DNA from 3 places in the Neobacillus pocheonensis genome. Region 2 is predicted to be linked to each of the others. Evidence: riboswitches for the same ligand, from Rfam matches in the RefSeq annotation. Region 2 holds a riboswitch; each other region holds the start of a gene.
What was found. A riboswitch is a leader RNA that binds a small molecule or an ion and turns the genes downstream of it on or off. The one in region 2 is predicted to bind cyclic di-AMP.
Positions count from the first base shown of each region.

Region 1 (3,485 bases), on a different contig from region 2:
CTTTAAAAATAAAAAAGCCCAATGAAAATATCATTGGACTTGTGACTTACATTAAGTTACGTATCAATCATTCAAATGAAATGGAACAGTAGAAACCACAACGTCTTTTCTATTTAATAATATGGAACGGATACGTAATCCTGATTGATTGTGTAATAATCGGTGCCACCACTTATGTGTAATAAATTCAGGTAATAGTACAGTTATTTTCTTCTCATGTTTATAGTGGTGGTCAATACGCTCAATAAATTCAATTAATGGCTTAATTAATGTACGGTAACGTGACGTAACAACGACTAATCGGACACCTGGGTTCCACTCATCCCATCTTGCTTCCATCTTTTTAGCATCTTCAGGAGAAAAAGCAACATAAAAAGCTACCACATTTGGGGTAAGTGATTTTGCATATGAAATTGTTGATACCACCACCTTATGAATACCAGCAACAGGTATAATTATGATTGTATCAGTACTTGGAATGGTCTCAGTTAAATCAAATTTTAATTGCTTACCTACATTGTCGTAATGTTTACTAATTTTTGTAATTACCCATAACAATATAGGCGTTATAACAACTACGATCCAAGCCCCTTCTTCAAATTTGGTAATACTGAATATTATTACAACAAAGAAGGTTACTACGGCACCTATTCCATTTATAATTGCTTTTCGTTGCCATCCTTGTGATTTATCCTTTCGCCACTTTAAGACAAGACCTATTTGTGCCATAGTAAATGATAAGAAAACACCAATGGCATAAAGAGGAATTAATGCCTCAGTTCTTCCGCGAAATACAATGAGTAAAATACTTGCTAAGATTCCCAGTGTAATTATTCCATAGTTATAAGCTAAACGGTCTCCTCTGTTGGCAAACATTCGGGGCATATTTTTATCTTGCGCCATGAGAGATCCTAATATCGGAAACCCATTAAAGGCAGTATTAGCAGCTAGTATTAATATTGTCATGGTAGCAAACTGAATAATATAATAAAAAATTCCCCTTCCAAAAGCATCTTCTGCCACCATTGAAAGAACAGTTTTAGTTCCTGTTGGATCAGGATGAATATCATAGGCTCTTGAGATAATCGTTACTCCACCAAAAATAATGGATAATAACAGTCCTAATGTAACCATTGTTCGTTTCGCATTTTTTTGTGCCGGTTGCCTAAAATGAGGTACCGCATTGGAGATAGCTTCAACTCCTGTTACAGCTGAACACCCAGATGAGAAAGCTTTTAACAAAACAAACCATGTCAGGCTTGCTGGTAATTCTGTAGGTATTGTGATTTCGTGTGTTGCCTGACTTGCACCAGTTAACCAGTCAAATAACCCTTTACCTACCAGGGTTAACATGCAAAAAATAAATATGTAAGTCGGAAATGCAAATACGTTACCCGCTTCTGATATGCCTCTTAGATTCATCCATACCATAAACCAGGTAAAAATAAGTCCAATTGGAACGATATATGGTAAAGCAGAAGGGTAAGCAGAAGTAATTGCCAGTACACCTGCCGATATAGAAACTGCTACCGTTAACGTATAATCAATAAGTAATGAAACTCCGGCTAAACGTCCCCACATCATGCCCAAGTTTTCTTTTGCGACCATATAGGCTCCTCCGCCTTGAGGGTACGCGTCGATAACTTGTCTATAACTAATAATAAGAATAGAAATTAATAATATAATTGCTATAGCAACGGGCAAAGAAAAAGCAAATGCAAATGCCCCAACTGTCGCTAGTTCCAATAATATCATTTCTGTCCCATAAGCTACAGAAGAAAGAGCATCCGAGGAAAGAATCGGTAGTGCCTTCCACATCGGCATTTTTTCGGCTTCTGCTTCTTCTGATTTTAAAGGACGACCAAAAAGTAACCTTTTAAATGTCATGATTATTTACCCCCTGATTATGGTTAAGCCATTAAACTGATGCATCCCATAAAATCACATACAATTAATGAATTCATCTGGGATTAATTTAATATTGTGTTCCAAGTTAATTAAATTAAGAAGTTTTTTTATATCATTATTAGATTCGCAGACACAGATATGTTCAATCCAAATATTGTATTTTGTTTTTTGAATACAGGTAAGGGTGCAAGGAAAGTGATTGTATGATTTTATGATATACCACCCCGTCTTTTTCTCTATCCAATTCTCTTGGTGTTTTATATTATTTGGAAGCTTAATCCGTTTTTTCCAAAGCTCTTTTTCCTGTTTTTCTCGAACCATATGATAAACTTCTTCAATTTGCCCTTCTTGGTCTACAAGTTTTGCCCATCTCCCACAATTAATAAAATTTAAAATATCTTTTTTATTATCACCAAACCAGTAACCAATTATATACCTGTAACCATTATGTAATTGCCATACAGCACCAAATACTCTGTAACGCATTGTGATAACATCAAGATAATCATTTCCTATCCCGAAATATGTTGGTGTGGATTTATTTTGATAATATTTTTTCATAAGTGTCCCAAGAAGTCTTTCCATTTTTTAATACCCCCTACAATACATAATCAGTATTTCCAGTGATAAAAAAACATGAAAATTATTATTCTCACTACTCACAATATTTTAAATGAATCTTGCTAACCATTATCTATTTTTGAAAAACACCCCTATTTGTTGAAATGCCGATTACCATATCCTTAAAGACTAATATAGCCTTTTAACCCCAAACGATCACTCCCTCCATGAATTTTATTCCCCCTTAAACTCTTGCCAAAACAAATAAGACCACAAATCGAAAGCAAGCTTTTTCTGTAAAAAAGAGCACAAAAAGCGCCTTCATAGGTGGTCTTTTGACCTCATTCGCTTTAGCCGACGAAGTTAGCTGACGGGTAGGATGGCGAAAGAGATTGACATCCCTTCTACATAAGTAGAATTAACCCCAAAATTGGGTCCTCCGTTCCCTTTCGGGATTAGGCAATATGAAATTTCTTCTATGAGCATGATATTAGGACGATAAAAATAAATTGTAAAGGGTTAAAAATTAGTTAAATAAACCATTTTATTTACAATAAAACGCTTACATCGATGTTTTACTTCAACTTTCTCGTTATCACTAAGTTCTATAACATTTTAGGGCCTTGGGTGCGTTAATTAGAAAATGTCTAAAAGGAGTTAAAAAGGAGAATACGGGAAAAGTATAAATAAGTGTGCTAAGGAGTGATAATTTTGGAACAAGTCTGTACTGTTTGTGGTGAGAGGAAAGGTAAAAGTGAAAAAGGAGAAATAAACGTTTTAATAATATGTGAAGCGTGTCTAGATAGTGAAGATCTTCATCCTTATTTAGATAAAATTCTTTAATTCATATGTTTCACTAATCAACTGAAAAGAGATTGGCTTTGTAAAAAGGAGAATAGAGGAGGAACAAATCTTTTCTTAATTGGATTTGCATTAAGGCTACTTTAGATAAACAACATTAAATATTGGGATTATACCCCAATGTTTTTTATGCCTAACTGCCCGTTTGTGGAAAT
Region 1 covers NZ_JBCNAD010000081.1:18-3,502, reverse strand. Annotated here, with positions in the region: gene ABES02_RS28435 (APC family permease) at 64-1,887, opposite strand; gene ABES02_RS28430 (hypothetical protein) at 1,942-2,493, opposite strand; cyclic di-AMP (ydaO/yuaA leader) riboswitch at 2,807-2,941, opposite strand; gene ABES02_RS28425 (hypothetical protein) at 3,181-3,312, shown strand.
Region 1: linked by a shared signal. The riboswitch ahead of ABES02_RS28430 (hypothetical protein) and the one ahead of ABES02_RS02180 (aspartate kinase) in region 2 are both predicted to bind cyclic di-AMP.

Region 2 (6,125 bases):
GCGGTCTATGGAAGGGGCGACAGCCTACTCGTACCCGCTGATTTTCCTGCCGTTTATCAGTTCGGCCTTTGTCCCTACCGAAACCATGCCTAAAATTGTCCGTGCGTTCGCTGAGAACCAGCCAGTGACTTCAATCGTGAATGCAATTCGTGCCCTCTTGTATGAAGGGTCTGTTGGCAATGATATCTGGATCGCGCTTGCCTGGTGCGTCGGCATCATGGTCATAGCTTACTTCATCGCCAGTAAACAATTTAAACGCCAGTTAGGGTAAGTCCACCAATATGGGATTAGAGGTTTGCCATGCATGCTTTAGAAGAATTTACAGCGGGTTATGCTCTTTCGCAGGAGGAGAAATTAATAGAATGAAGCCCATAGATATAATTGACAGTAAATGAGAAGATTCTGAAGTAAAACCGCTTTGGTAACCAATGCCATTAACTTAAGGAACTATGGATTACATTTCAGCTGGAATGTGATTCATAGTTTTTTTCGATTGAAGGAAAAAGTTTTTAAGGCAGCAAGAAAAGAGAGGATTTTTCTCCTTTAAATCGGATTTTTTGTTGTTTTATTGTGAACTAAATGAAATTTTACCCCATGGATTTTTATGTTTTTTTTACACCTTTGCCCATTTTTTTTACCCTATTTTGACGTGAAAATGAAGTAGAATCAGTCTATGCCAGAGAAGCAATTCAATACGAATAAAAATTAATCCTAGTTCAACTTAAAGAATTATAAAGATGAAATTAATTCTTGTGGAGGTATCAGAATGTCAATAATTCAAGAGACTATTTGGCTTTATAATCTTTGGCTGTTCAACTTTTTTTTCGTAATATTCGGCGTAAGAGAAGTCATGTCATGGGAGAAACGTAATAACAAGATCAAGAAATATATATATCTAATTCTTAAACCAAATCAACCTGGAGTGGTCGTCGGAGCCACAAGTGCTATGAGAGAGGCAGGGCTCGTAGTGATTTGGCAAAATCGATATAAATCATGAAAAAAATTTAATATATAAATATTGAATGTATATGTTCTGAAATGGTAGACCAATGAGTACCTTTCTTTCCAAAGTTGAATCAGAAATCCCAACGGTTCTTTATCTGTTTGTATTTTTCGATGGGTTTCATAAAAAATCTATCTTGCGGAGTATTGAATTTGGAGGAACTTATTATGTTTGAAAAATTCTTTGATTACCTTGGTTTTGCTACACCTTTTATAGTATTCTTTTACTTAATTTTGCTAGAAAAATTAAAAAGTAGAAAAAAAGTGAATAAATAAGAGAAAATCCTGTTTTATATAAATATTTTACAAAAAAGTCATTTTTTATTCGAAATTAGCTATTTACAAATTGATAATAAAGAATTTAATCACTACTTGTAAACCAATTAATATACCGGATTAATACTGAGGAAATCAGGAGCGGAGGAACCAGTTAATTGGATTCATTCTGGGAAACCAGAAGGGATGAGATACTCTTCCGCCATCCTACCCGTCAGCTAACTTCGTCGGCTAAAGCGAGGGAGGTCAAAAGACCGTAAAATCTGAGGGCTGTTTTGCTTGTAATTAAAACAAGATCGTCTAAAGATTAACAGTAGGTCTTTTTATTCTGCCAATGAATTAGAAAAAGGAATTTAGAAGACAGAACGCAAAGAGAGGCAAATCTTCGCTGGGCGCTAAGTAGACCTGATGACTTTTTCTCCGATTTTATTTTGTTGTTGCAAGTCATAATGCAGTTGGGGAAAAGTTTTATTCTCCACAGAACGATTATGATTTTGCATGTCTGCAAATACGGGGAGAAAGAAATCCAGGTCTATTTTTTGTGAAAACTGATGGTATTAACCTGAAAATTTCTCTCAATGCAATTAAGTTTGAGTTTAGGTAAATGGATAAGATTACTGAAATAAACTTGAAGAGGAGAGGTTGGTTAAAATGGGAATGATCGTACAAAAATTTGGTGGCACTTCGGTAGGAACTAAAGATAGAATTTTAAAAGCTGTTGATAAAATTATTTCCGCAAAGCAAAAAGGAAATGATGTCGTTGTTGTAGTATCTGCAATGGGAAAATCAACAGATGTACTGGTGGACATGGCAAATGAAATCTGTAATGAAGTACCTGAGCGGGAAATGGATATGCTTTTATCAACAGGAGAGCAGGTATCGATCGCTTTACTGGCTATGGCTTTACAGAGCAAGGGGTACTCTGCGGTCTCTTTAACAGGATGGCAGGCTGGAATCATTACGGAACCTGAACACACCGAAGCAAGAATAAAACAAATAGACACCTATAAAATACTGTCCCATTTTCAATTAGGACACATAGTGATTGTCGCGGGTTTCCAAGGAATTACAGAAAATGGGGAAATTACCACATTGGGGCGAGGAGGATCCGATACGACAGCCGTAGCGCTTGCAGCAATGCTCAATGCAGATTTGTGTGAGATTTATACGGATGTGGATGGTGTGTATTCCGCAGATCCGCGCATTGTGCCGACGGCAAAAAAAATAAAAAGTATATCTTTTGACGAAATGCTTGAAATGGCCAGATTAGGTGCGAGTGTTTTACATCCGCGTGCAGTAAAATGTGCGCAGAAAAATAAAGTAAGGTTAACGGTTCGATCAAGTTTCTCCAATGAAGAGGGGACTTTCATTCGGGGGATTTTTGGAATGGAGGATGACAGCCACGTTTGCGGCATTGCACATAGTGAAAATGTATTGTCAATAACAATTACCAATTTCCCAAATGAAGGGAATACTCTCTATTCCTTATTTTCCTTATTTATGGATTCACGAATTCATGTTGAATTTATCCATCAAAGTTCCAAAGATTTACCTAAAACGACTGTTTCCTTCGTTGTATCTAAGGAAAATGCAAAACGGACATTAAAATTCCTGGAAGAACATAGAGAAAGACTTCACTTTGACAGAGTGTATACTGAGACAGGATTAGCAAAAGTTTCGATTGTTGGTAAAGGATTGAGTTCTGCTCAGGATATCGTTGCAAGAATGTATATAGCACTTGCTTTTTCAAATGTTTCGACAAAAATGGTTAGCACATCGCAAAATAAGATTTGATGTATAGTCCCTGTAGATCGCATGGTAACTGTAGTTCGAACACTTCATTGTACCTTTGGTCTGGAAACAGCAGGGTTAGACATGGTTCATTGAACTTGCAAATTCTAAAAAAATATCTCTTTAAAGAATTTTGTATTGAAAGATGAATTCAAAGTAAAAAGCCAAAGTTAGGGTCTTTGGCTTTTTATGTTAGCAATAGTATGAATTTTTTGAATTCGAAACTTACTCCTCTAGAAACTTTTCTAAATTTATATCCACAATAAATACTCCTATTCTCTCCTCCATTTTCGCGTTTATATCACTATAACGGGACAGGACAGTACAAAGAGTTACATTTTGCTTGCTGGGCGTTAAGTAGACCATGAGTACTTTTTCTCCAATTATTGATTAATTTAACGAAATACCTTAATAGTATATCTTTTTTAGATATTTCCATATGGTTATCGTTGGCATTGATCTACTGGGGGACGAGTAAGCCATGGTCTATTTTTTGTTCCTGGATTTTAAAAGAATGTGAACTAAATGAATATTTCACCCCCTGGATTTTTATATTTTTTTTACACCTTTGCACGAAATTTTTACCCTATTTTTACGCGAAACGAAAGTAGAATTTATCTATGCCAAAGAGGTCACTCAATACTAAACAAAGATAATCACTGAATAAGTTTGAGGCTGAATTTTGGTGAATTTACTGAGATACACAGAAAAGGATTGAACCATAAGGGGGGAAATGAAAAATCTCTTGATCTTTGGTATCTCTTTAATCCGAAGTTTGAGTAAGCCGAACGAAGAGAATTTCCACTGTTTGATTAATCGTAAGCACTCAACAGTTGAAAACATGAGGAAGGAGGTTAGGTATGTTTAACAACGATTTTGTATCAATTATACTTTTTGTTTTAGCCTTTGCTATCTTTGGGGGATTTACTTTATTTAGTGAAAAAGCATGAGGAGGAAATCGGTATGCTTATACCAGGAATCATTGGAGTGGCTTTAATTGTTTATTTGACCTACGTCTTAATTAAACCTGAAAAGTTTTAGGATCCATTTAACAATGATGAACATATAGGAGGAACATCGAAATGACCATGGGATTAATCCAGGTAGTTGTGACCTTGGTAATTGCCATCTTACTGGTAAAACCGGTAGGCGCCTACCTTGTAAAAGTGTTTGATTATGAAAAAACAGACTTAGACCGGGTTTTTGGACCGGGAGAGCGGTTCATTTACCGTATGATTGGAGTCAAAGATAAAGAAACGATGGGCTGGAAAAAGTATGTTTTTGCCATGTTGCTTTCAAACTTTATCATGATGATTTTACTTTACATCATTTTCAGGATACAAAAGTATCTGCCTTTAAATCCAGATAAGATAGATAATATGCCTCCTGCTTTAGCGTTTAATACGGCGGCGTCATTTATTACGAATACAAACTGGCAGGCATATAGCGGAGAAAATTCACTTTCTTATTTTTCGCAAATGATCGCCATTACATTCCCAATGTTTACGGCAGCTGCTACAGGATTTGCAGTGGCGATTGCCTTTATTCGCGGATTAGTAGCTCGTCAGAATAACCTTGGAAACTTCTATGTTGACTTGGTTCGTGCCATCACACGTGTATTCTTGCCATTATCTTTTCTTGTTGCATTATTCTTGGTATTTCAAGGCGTACCTCAGACCCTGCATGGGTCGGTAAATGCCACAACATTAGAAGGCGCTAAACAAACGATTACGAGAGGTCCTGTTGCGGCATTAGAGTCGATTAAGCATATTGGAACAAATGGCGGCGGATATTTTGGCACCAACTCGGCACATCCGTTTGAAAATCCAACTCCATTATCTAATTTGATGGAAATTCTAAGTATGCTGCTGCTTCCTACTGCATTGGTATATGCATTTGGTTTAATGATTAAGAACAGACGTCAAGGCTGGTCCGTTTTCGCCGCGATGGGAATTATGTTTTTAATGTTTCTTGCGGTAGTCTTTATAGCTGAATATAAAGGAACTCCGGCATTAAATGCACTTGGTGTTCATGGAAATATGGAGGGGAAAGAGGTTCGGTTTGGTTTATCAGAATCAGCATTATTTACGGCTACGACCACAGCCGTTACAACTGGGACTGTTAATAATATGCACGATTCTTTAACTCCGATTGGCGGTCTGGTTCCGCTTGGGGAAATGATGTTAAATAACGTGTTCGGCGGAAAAGGGGTCGGGTTGTTAAATGGATTGCTGTATGTCATTTTATCCGTTTTTATTTGTGGATTGATGGTAGGACGTACACCAGAATTTTTAGGGAAGAAAATTGAGTCTAAAGAAGTGAAATTGGCTTCAATTGCAATTCTAATACACCCTGTACTTATTTTAGTTCCAACTGCGATTGCCTTGATGACACCTGGAGCGATTTCATCTATTTTAAATTCGGGATATCATGGCGTATCAGAGGTCTTATACGCTTTTACATCAGGAGCTGCAAACAACGGTTCAGCTTTTGGAGGTCTGACAGCGAATACCGACTTCTATAATATCTCAATTGGGATAGTCATTCTGTTGGGGAGATATATATCAATCATTGCCATGCTAGCAATAGCCGGATCTTTTGCTACGAAGAAAATGGTGGCTGCATCCTCGGGAACATTTCGAACGGATACACCATTATTCACTGGGATTTTAGTCGTGATTATTTTGGTAATCGGTGCACTAACGTTCTTCCCAGCACTTGCATTAGGTCCAATTGCCGAACATTTAGGAATGTTTCATTAAGGAGGATGTCTGATTATGGCAATACAAACAAAAACGCTATCAAAGGATTTGGTCTCGCAAGCCATTATTGATTCATTTAAAAAATTAAATCCCGTCGTGATGATTAAAAATCCCGTTATGTTTGTCGTCGAAGTGGGGACACTCATCACTCTGATTCTTTCGATTAAACCTGATATTTTTGCAGCTAGTACAGTTGGTCGTGGGTATAATATTGCGGTATTTTTTATCCTATTATTTACGGTGCTGTTCGCAAACTTTGCTGAAGCCTTAGCCGAAGGCAGGGGGAAAGCCCAA
Region 2 covers NZ_JBCNAD010000005.1:54,055-60,179, forward strand. Annotated here, with positions in the region: gene ABES02_RS02170 (ABC transporter permease) at 1-271, shown strand, start outside; gene ABES02_RS02175 (hypothetical protein) at 767-997, shown strand; cyclic di-AMP (ydaO/yuaA leader) riboswitch at 1,382-1,526, shown strand; partial or broken gene ABES02_RS02180 (aspartate kinase) at 1,930-3,165, shown strand; gene kdpF (K(+)-transporting ATPase subunit F) at 4,006-4,110, shown strand; gene kdpA (potassium-transporting ATPase subunit KdpA) at 4,158-5,831, shown strand; gene kdpB (potassium-transporting ATPase subunit KdpB) at 5,844-6,125, shown strand, end outside.

Region 3 (6,125 bases), on a different contig from region 2:
GTCAACATTTTTTATCATATAAAAATACTCGGGATTTAATCTAAATAAAGGGCAGAATCACTGATGGTGATTTCTGCCCTTTATTTTAGGGTTATTCCTTTAAATGATAAGGAACTGTTGTAACAACCACATCTTTATGTCTTATTAACCATAAGCGAAGCAGCAGTGCTGTTTGATTATGCAGTAAGTTATGCCACCATTTTTTTGTGATAAATTGAGGTATAACAATATGGATTTGAGCCTTAAATTGTTCTTTTTCTTCAATGATGTGGATAAATCTTGTTAATGGTTCTAATATTGATCTGTATTTACTTTTCAGGGTAAGTAAGCGGCAAGGTGTCCCCCACTCCTCCCATTTACTTTCCATCTTTTTCATAGACTCATCGTCAAAACCTACATATACGGCTAATAAATTCTCTTGAGATAAACTTTTGGCAAAAGATAAGGTGTTTTGAACCACTCGATGGATCCCTGAAACAAGCACTATTGTTACAACCCGGTTAGCTTCAGGGTGTTCTGTTTTAACATCGATTCTTAACTCATTAGCCACTGCTTGATAATGTCGTTGAACGAGAATAGAGCAAAGAACAAAAAATGGAATAACCACTAAAACAACCCAAGCACCGCTTGTAAATTTTGTAACAGCAAATATGGCCGCAACAATCGTCGTTATAATGGCCCCTACTGTATTAATGGCTAATTTGGTTTTCCAATGAGGCCCTTTAATACGTCTCCACCTTCTCACTAAACCATATTGTGCTACAGTAAAGGATAAGAAAACCCCTATTGCATATAAAGGAATTAAAGCATTTGTATGGGCGTGGAAGGCAAGAATAAGTAAGCTGGCTGTCCCTGCTAAGGCAATAATTCCATTTGAATATCCTAGTCTATCACCCCTATTTGTAAGTCCACGAGGTAAATAACCATCTGCAGCTACGATAGCAGCTAATTGCGAAAAGCCTGTAAAAGTCGAATTGGCTGCAAGTATTAATACGATAAACGTAAACCAGATAATAGTTTGATAGACTATCCCATGGCCAAAATAATACTGAGTTAATTGCGATAACATTGTATTATGAGGGTCAGGTGAAATACCTTTAACATATAAATGATAGGCAAATCCTAATAGAGTGATAGATGTAATGGTACCTAAAGCAACATACGTTTTTATCGCATTTTTTTGTTGCGGCTCCCTGAAAATAGGAACAGCATTTGAAATGGTCTCAATCCCTGTCAAAGCAGAACAAGCGGAACTAAATGCTTTTAATAAGAGTAATATCGTAAATCCCTCAGGAACAGAACCAAACTGCGGTGTAGCTGGTTGCACAAAACCATGATTAACCTCATCAAATAAACCAAAAGCGATTAAAATCAGCATACAAGCCATGAATCCTATAGTGGGCCATGCAAAAATTTTCGCCGATTCAGCCACACCCCGAAGGTTTACAATTAATAGGATAAAAACACAAAGAATAGCTAGAACCGTTTCATAGGGGGCAACTACTGGATATGCAGAAGAAACAGCTTCAAGCGCTGCTGAAACAGAAACGGCTACGGTTAAGATATAATCCACTAGCAGTGAACTGGAGGCCACTAAAGAGATCCAGCGTTGTTTAAAGTTATCTTTTGCAATTGCGTAAGCCCCTCCGCCATTTGGATAAGCAAGGATTCCCATAATATAAGAAAGAATCAGGATAGCCAAAAGGATTATAGTAGAAATCGTAATCGGAATGATATACCACTTTGCTTCTGCTCCTAAGTTCATTAGTTCTGTCATCCCTGATTCAGGGCCATAAGAAACAGAAGAATAAAGGTCAGCAGCTAGTATAGGGAGCGCAATATACCAAAGTAATTTATTGTGCTGGGCATGCAATTCTGCTGTTCGCATTGGTCTGCCAATTAAAATCCGTTTAACGCTGTTAAAATTAGTAATGGAAAACCATATTGCGATTAAAGCAATGACTGCAAAAATTAATTCCAAAATTTGTGATGGATGTGTCACTTTAAAATCCCTTCTTTTTATTAGAATAAGAAATCGAACGTTGCAGCCCAGGCTTTGCAAAAATAGGCATAATAAAAAGACCTCTTTATTCATCACGCTGCTTTTTGGCAAAAAAAAAGCACCCTGAATTAGGCGGTCTTTGACCTCCTTCGCATTAGCCGACGAAGTTAGCTGACGGGTAGGATGGCGAAAGAGTTTCTCATCCCTTCTGATTCCAGAATTAACCCCCAAAAATTGGTTCCTCCGTTCCTGAACTTTCTCAGGATTTGGCCGAAATATTAAATTGATTTGAAGCAATAATAGTCCTTTATGATTTGAATGTAAATGACGAAATTTGCTTAAAAACGGCCATTTTTGATGATAAATCTATATAAACAGGTACTTTCCATAATTATTCTACAGAATGCTCATTTTTTCACTTAAATCTTATCAGATATTTTTAGTTTATTAATCAATGGTGTAATGGTTAGACCTTGGAATAGCAGCGAAAACAATACGACACTAAACGTTAGGATTAAGATATCTTCTCTGCCTTCAAATTCATGGGGCAGGCTTAATGCAAGGGCAATCGATAAGCTACCCTTTAAGCCTCCCCAATTTAGTATGGCCTTATATTTTTCTGAAAAGCCTTTAATCGGCGAAAGGCTTATGTATAACGCAAGAGTCCTTGATAAGAGGACGATTACAATCGCTAGCACAATGTATCCCCATCTTTGCGAAAGAGAAATGTTTCTTATTTCTAATCCAATCATTAAAAAGATTAAACTGTTTGCAAAAAAAGTGACGGTATCAAAAAACGAATCGATATTGATCCTTGTCGTCTCAGACATCCCCACCTTCGCACCATAATTCCCAAAAATTAAACCAGCGACAGCAACAGAAATCACTCCGGAAACGTGGAAATGTTCAGCGATAAAGTAGCAGCCAAAAAACATGACAATCGAAAACGCAATTTCAAGTGGGTAATCATCATAGGCACGAATAATTTGAGAGAAGATAATGCCGGCAGCCCCTCCAATCAAGAGCCCGCCAGCACTAAATTTTAAAAATAACAGTAATCCTTGGCCCAAGCCAACTAAGCCCATTTCCATATAGGATAATAGATAAACGGTTGAAATTTGGAATAATACTACCGCTATCCCATCATTGAAGAGTGATTCTCCTTTAATAATGGTTACAAGCTTTTTTGGAACACCTAGAGTTTTAAAAATGGCAATAACACTGATTGGATCAGTTGCACTCATCAATGAAGCAAATGTAAATGCTCCAACAATAGGAAGATTTAGTAGGTAATGGGCTCCTAAGCCGATAAAAAGGAAAGATAATAAAGTCCCCCCAATTGCCAGGGCTATGACAAGAAGCTTTTCTTCCTTTAAGTGAGAATAGTGGAGTTTTAATGAAGCATCTCCTAACAGGATCGGTAAGAATAAGGAAATAATGATGACTTGAAATACCTCAGATTGCGCAATAAAATGTTCTGCATCCTCTAAATAGGGGATTTCGGCCAACCCTAATAGAAGACCCACCAAAACAAGCGCGATAGAATAAGGCCGATTGATTAATTTTGCAAGTGCGATAACAGTTAATGATATCGCTAATAAAATGAGGATTTGAATAAATATCTCGTTAAAGTGATGCATGAAATGTCTCCTTAAACATTATCCTATTTTTAATAATGTTATTATTGTAAAAAACAAAAACCCTTCGATTTTTTGAATGAAGGGTTTGTATGAACCAGAGCGGAATGGTTTCATATGTCATCGTCAATACAACCAATACGGCTATTAGACTGAAAATATGGTTCAAGCGTTCGAAACCATTTGGAAACCTGTGTGACGGTTTTTTTTTTAGATAAAATACTGCCGATAAAAATGAAACCCTGATTTACTGCATCTACTAATGAGTGCATGGCTGCGGCAAACATGGCTCCACTTCCACTTATTGCTCCAGCAATAAATTCTGTTAAAGCAATAAGAGTATTTCCTATCATGGCTATCGCTGACGATTTGTTACCTTTTTTTATTAACTCATACACCTGCTTCATTTCCACATGTTTAACTCCTTCAACTCATTTCTTTTTATAGTGTTCAAAAGAAATGGGAAATATTGATAAAATCAATTTTTTGTTAATTTTTTAAGAATCAAAAAAAAATCGAATAAAGCGCTAAAAAAATCCCGCTTGAATAAACACCAAATGTCTTATTCAAGCGGGATTCTTCTATTTCTTTTGACAACGACGTTCTTCCTCAGCCAGTTATGGGGATCCTTTATCGTCACTCCTGATTGTATGGCTTTTTCAAATTTACTGGCTTCCATTGGCCGCTTGTAATAATCTTTACTCTTACATCCACAGTTACGGACGACGGTGAAAGCGTGATGATTCCATTGTTTTGATATCTTTTCCATTCCTTCACATTATTACGATACATGATTTGTGATAATTGAAAAACATCAATTCCTTTTTTCAATCCATTTTTATACGTTCTTTCAATTTCTTTTTTCAGATTCTCTTCAGCTAATGTTTCTAAGGTTTTTACGGGCAAGAATTTTACCATTTGAAAAATATCTCCTTGCAAGCTAACCTTCATTCGAAAATGCGGTTCGTGATTCTTTATGTAAGTCTGTGTTTTGACTTTCGGCTTTTTCAAAACGAGTTCCGCAACTGGCTCCCCGTCTTTTTTTAATGACAAAGGTGCTCTGTGTAACTTCTTTTCCGTCCATTTAAACCCTGATAAGTCCTTCTCTGACAAGTAGCCTTTGTATCGCTTCGATGCTACAAAAGCCGCCCCGCTATACTTGAGCAGAGGGAAATCCTTTTTGTCAGCCTTCCATTTTTTTTTCGTAATCGATAAGAAAGGCACTTGTGCTGTCATCCCGGGTTCATATAAATCGGCACTAAATTTGAAAAACTTCAACGGACTAAAAAGGGAATAATTTTTTGTCATTTCTTTTGGGATATCCAAAATGGTATAAAGGGGTGATATATTCAGGATGGTCCCAGTTGCCAAGACATCCGGAAGTGCTTCTTTTGTTCCAAACACCCACATCGTATTTCTAAACTGAAAGAATCGGGATAAAAATTCATCAATTTGTTTAATATCTCCATTTTTCAAAACATTTTCTGAGAGCACAATCGTTTTAATATGCTCCCAAGAGACCCGCTGCTGGGACGTTTTATAGAAATCAAACGCTGCATGGTCTAAAATCTCCCCACCTCCCTTTCCGATAAAAATCGGCTGGGGGGTACGAGTTGCAGCTCCTTCTTGTTTTGCCAAAGTTGAAAAATTGATTATTTGTGGGTAGATCACGTAGGCATCGTCCTGAAAGTCAATTCCTATGGCATTAATGTACCATACATCCTCCACTGGTCGCGTATCCCAACATCCGGTTAACAGGAAAACGGATGGGAATACAATAAGAAGCTTTTTCTTGAATAGGAATTTTATCATTCTTCTCCCTCATTCTTTATTTTCGTACTATCGATTGTATCAAGCTCTTTCGGTCTTCTTATCATCTTTTTAAAACGAACCCGGAATGTGGCAGGTACAACACTAGACGGTACAAGCGGTGAATAGGGTGCCATAAACGGAAGCCCGAAAGACCGTAGATTCACAACATGAATCGTGATGATAAAGACAGCAAGTATGAGCCCTACTACACCGAAAAACGATGATAAACAATAAACAAAATATCTGAGGATACTTAACGTGCCAGTAAGGGACTGATTCACTAAAGTAAAGGTTGAAACGACAGAAATTGCCATCATGACGACTATACCAGGGGACGCAAATCCAGCGCTAATGGCGGCTTGCCCAATTATTAATCCGCCTACCACTGATAATGTTTGCCCAAATGTAGAAGGGATCCTTAGACCAGCTTCTCTAAGAAGCTCAAATAAAAAAATCATGATAAAGCCCTCTAGTGCAGCAGGCAGTGGAACTCCCTCTCTAGACAATGTCACTGTTGCCAGCAGCGTATATGGAATTTGATCTGGATGAAAAGCAACTAAAGAAATCCAAAATCCCGGCAGAAAAACAGATACCATTAAGCTGAAGATTCTTAGAACCCTGCCGAAGCTTGCAAAAGGGGACATGGAATGTTGGTCCTCAGCGTTATTCACGAA
Region 3 covers NZ_JBCNAD010000020.1:90,711-96,835, reverse strand. Annotated here, with positions in the region: gene ABES02_RS10555 (APC family permease) at 92-2,002, opposite strand; cyclic di-AMP (ydaO/yuaA leader) riboswitch at 2,144-2,284, opposite strand; gene ABES02_RS10550 (cation:proton antiporter) at 2,422-3,642, opposite strand; gene ABES02_RS10545 (cation transporter) at 3,753-4,046, opposite strand; gene ABES02_RS10540 (Ger(x)C family spore germination protein) at 4,276-5,451, opposite strand; gene ABES02_RS10535 (spore germination protein) at 5,448-6,125, opposite strand, start outside.
Region 3: linked by a shared signal. The riboswitch ahead of ABES02_RS10555 (APC family permease) and the one ahead of ABES02_RS02180 (aspartate kinase) in region 2 are both predicted to bind cyclic di-AMP.